DNA from 2 places in the Companilactobacillus heilongjiangensis genome. Region 2 is predicted to be linked to the other one. Evidence: predicted binding sites of a transcription regulator. Region 2 holds the regulator's gene; the other holds the start of a gene.

Region 1 (2,213 bases), 260 kb from region 2:
GCATTATTGGCTGTTGAAGTGGATGTCGAAGATGGCCTTCCAAGTAATCGTTGAACAGTTTTGATTGGTGTACCACTAGTTTCGTTGAGAAAAATACCGCTGTATTGGGCAAATGTAACGCCAGGCTTCTTGGCTACTTTCTTTTTAGTAGTTTTCTTTGACTTCGAAACCTTAGTAGTTTGACTGAATGGACCAGTTTTAGTCATTTTCATCCCGCCGATGCCACCACCAGCTAGTAAAAGAATTACGATGATAGTCCAAAACCACCACCGTTTATAAAAATGTTTCTTTTTATGTTTTAAAGAACGGCGAAATTCCGCTCTTGTAGGCAAATTATTGTTAAAGTCCATAATCGACCCCCTCCCCGAATTGATAACGCTTTACTATTATTCTATCAGTAACAGAGAATGATATGACTTTTATAAGCAAATTTTTACGATTATTTTATATTTTATTTCAGCTTTTTTTGAGAACTTTTTTTGATAGTTCATTTTCGTGAATAATAAATCTGATGTAACTTGTGATATGTGCTTTTTATGTGCAATTCAGCGTGGATAAAAAAAAGCCCATAATCAATCGATTATGAACTAGAAAAATTACTTATGAGTTTTTTCTTGAGCTTCGCGTTGTTGCTTTTTGTACCGTAATCCAATTGGGACGAGGTTTTCTTGACCCTTCAAAAGTCGCTTGATATTAGGAATATGACGATAATAAATAATGACAGTAACAATTGCAGCGACAGCTGTTAGGATCCAATCGTGTAAGAATAGTGTCGCAATCGTAAAGAATAGAACGGTTGTAAGACTAGCTACACTGACCATACTTGTGATATAAACGATTGAAGCTAGAACGATAAAGCAAATCACGAAAAGTAGGGGATTATAGGCGAGCAAGATACCAGCACTAGTGGCAACGGCTTTACCACCTCGGAATTTCAAGAAAATTGAGTAACAGTGTCCAATAACGGCACAGATTCCGACGAAAAGAATTAGATGACGATTTAGCCCAAAGAAGACGGGCATTAATGCACCCAGAGTTCCTTTTAAGATATCGATCACTAAAACGACTGTTCCAGCGACTTTACCAAGAACTCGGTAAGCGTTAGTTGTTCCGACATTTCCACTCCCGTATTCAAAAATATTTTTGTGGAAAAATACTTTTGCTATTATATAAGCGGTTGGAAATGAGCCAATTAGGTAGGCTAAAATTACACAAATGAGAAGTTTCATTAAAAAATCACTCTCTCAGCTTTATTTTTTGGTATATTGTAACTCTATGGTGTTTTAACAAGAATTATAAATACCAACCTAGACATTATCCACTATTTTACCTGAAATTAAAAGATTTCTCTTGAATACGAACGTATATTCGTATATCGTTGATAGTGTTATAATACTAGAATATCGGATTTGTAGTAAATGAAAAGGAATGATATAAATGCCAAAATCATCTTATGATGATTCGTCAATTCAAATCCTTGAAGGATTAGAAGCTGTACGAAAAAGACCTGGTATGTACATTGGTTCCACTGATTCACGTGGATTACATCACCTTGTCTATGAAATCGTTGATAATGCGGTCGATGAAGCTTTATCAGGATTTGGTAAAGAGATCAATGTCACAATCAACAAAGATAGCAGCATTACGGTAGTTGACCATGGACGTGGGATGCCAACAGGGATGCATGCTTCTGGTAAGCCAACGATTGAAGTTATCCTAACAGTACTTCATGCTGGTGGTAAATTCTCAGAAAATAGTTACAAAACGTCTGGTGGTCTGCACGGTGTAGGTTCATCAGTTGTTAATGCTTTGTCAGAGTGGATGACAGTTCGTGTTGTTCGTGACGGCAAAGTTTATGAAGAACGCTTTGAGAATGGTGGTCACCCAGTTGGAACCTTGAAGAAGACTGGTACTACCAAAGAAGGTAGCGGAACAACAATTAGCTTTAAGCCTGATAAGACTATTTTTCAGACAACAAAGTTTAATTATGACACCTTAGCCGAACGTTTGCGTGAGTCAGCATTCTTGCTCAAGGGTGTTAAGTTCACTATCACTGACAAACGTGGCGAAGAAGAGAAACAGGATGTTTTCCATTATGAAGATGGGATTCAATCATTCGTTAAGTATTTGAACGAGGACAAAGATACACTTGGTGGCATCTTCTATATCGAAGGTGAGAATTCCCAAATCGAAATCGAGTTCTCCGGTCAATA
Region 2 (2,213 bases):
CAAGAAAAAATTACCATCACGCCACACATCGGTGGTTCAACGCTAGAAGCAGAAACAAATGGAGCCGTCCAGGGCGCTAATACTGTCATGAATTACCTTGAAGAAGGCGACACAACACACTGTGTGAATTTACCAAATATGCAAGTACCATTTGAAACAGCGTATCGAGTGACCGTAATTCACCAAAATGTTCCAAACATGGTTGGACAAATAAGTACCCAAATTGCCAATCGAGAAATTAATATCGAAAATATGGCGAATGCTGCCAAAGAAAAGGTTGCGTATACGGTTATTGACGTTGATGATTTGCAAGGAAAGGATCAAGAAGGTTTAATATCAGCATTAGAAGGTATTAAGGAAGTTTATAAGGTACGTGTGATTAAGCACAGATAATGATTATAGTCACAAAATTATGATTTATTAAATATGATTATTTATGACAAATATCTATGCGATAAATTAGTCGGAAGGGAAAAGAATAGTTAGCGGCTGTGATAGTGGCGTTATGGCTTCAGCCATTACACCACCGGGCGTGTTTGGAGACTTACCGGTCTTTGGTAAGGCTTCAAAAACAACCTAAGATTAGTTCTGAGGGAAGATCAATTTCTTCTCTTAGAACTTTTTTTGTACACTGGAGACAAAGTTCGAGACCGCTCTTTGGCTCGGGCCGGTCCGCATAGCAGGTAACTGTTCTTTTCCCTGGAGACGGCAAAACAAAAAACCACCCTTAATTGAGTGGTTTCCTTTTAAAAAATTTGTGAACGATATAATCCAACAACTTTACCAATGATTTCGACGCTGTCTAAAATAATTGGATCCATTGTATCGTTTTCAGGTTGTAGGCGGTAATGTCCATTTTCTTGATAGAATCTCTTACATGTTGATTCAATATCTTCAGTCATGGCAATGATAATTTCACCATTATTAGCAAAATTTTGTTCATGTACAATAACATGATCGCCATCAAAGATTCCAGCATTGATCATACTTTCGCCGTGAATTTCCAACATGAATAATTCACCAGACTCACGAGTAAGATCAGGTGGGATTGGAAAATATCCATCAGGATTTCTTTCAGCGGTAATAGGTTGACCAGCAGCAACGGCACCTAAAATAGGAATTTGTTTGGATTTGATACCAATTGAATTAAGACCAGCACCAGTAAGCTCGATAGCACGGGGCTTTGTGGGGTCTCTTTGGATAAATCCTTTTTTCTCAAGACGAGATAGGTGACCATGAACCGTTGACGTTGAAGAGAGATCTACGGCTTCGCAAATTTCTCTAACAGTTGGCGGATATCCATGTTCATCTAAATAATCATAAATACATTGTAAAATTTGTGACTGTTTAGAGCCTTCAGCTTTTGACATTAGAACACCTCATTGTTAATATCTTAAATAGATTGTATCAAAATTTGAATACAACTTCAAACAAGTGTTCGATTGTATCGAGGGGAATTGAAATAATGAACGAACAAGAAGAATTGCTCAAGAAGATTAACGAACTAGCCCATAAGGCTAAAGACGGCACTATTACTAAGGAAGAAGAAGATCAACAAGCACAATTACGTAAAGAATACTTGAAGAACTTCCGTGCCGCATTTAAGTCTCAATTAGAGATGACACAGGTCTATGATAAAGCAGGAAATGAAGTTACTCCTGAAAAAGTTCGCGAAATTCAACGGAAAAAAGGATTACGTGACGATTAGACTTTCAATTGTCTAACTTTTTTTGTAATATTAATAAGTGTATGGAAAGGGTGAGAACATAAATGGGAATCACAATAGTTGTTGGCGTTATAGCTTTGCTAGTTGGATTAGTTGGTGGTTTCTTCGCTGCCAGATGGTATATGAAGAAATACTTCCAAGACAATCCACCAATCAGTGCTGATATGATCAGACAAATGATGGCGCAAATGGGTCAAAAACCTTCACAAAAGAAGCTTAATCAATTAATGAATACTATGAAGAATTCACAAAAGAATAACAAATAGTTATGTCATTTAGGCGATATACATATATTTATATGTATATCGCTTATTTTTTTGTCTCAAAAAATAAAATGATAGCTAAATACGAACTATTAATATTTTTATAATTATTAAAGACAAAATGTAAACGGTAAATACGAACAATAGACAAAAATAAATGAATAAAATGCGTATTTAGCATTGAAAGAATTTTCAATCCCTGATAAACTTTGGATACCAAAGCA

What was found. Region 2 encodes LexA, which represses DNA repair genes until DNA is damaged. Its sites were predicted from a motif close to CNAACANNTGTTNG; they were not measured.
Region 1: a site for LexA is predicted at 1,358-1,371, ahead of parE (DNA topoisomerase IV subunit B). Genes of this name have one in related genera too.

The regions. Positions count from the first base shown of each region.
Region 1 is NZ_CP012559.1:1,216,567-1,218,779, forward strand. Features, by position in the region: gene JP39_RS05580 (DUF3862 domain-containing protein) at 1-350, opposite strand, end outside; gene plsY (glycerol-3-phosphate 1-O-acyltransferase PlsY) at 597-1,229, opposite strand; gene parE (DNA topoisomerase IV subunit B) at 1,438-2,213, shown strand, end outside.
Region 2 is NZ_CP012559.1:1,481,256-1,483,468, reverse strand. Features, by position in the region: gene JP39_RS06730 (phosphoglycerate dehydrogenase) at 1-393, shown strand, start outside; gene lexA (transcriptional repressor LexA) at 747-1,370, opposite strand; gene JP39_RS06720 (DUF896 domain-containing protein) at 1,466-1,708, shown strand; gene JP39_RS06715 (YneF family protein) at 1,771-1,992, shown strand.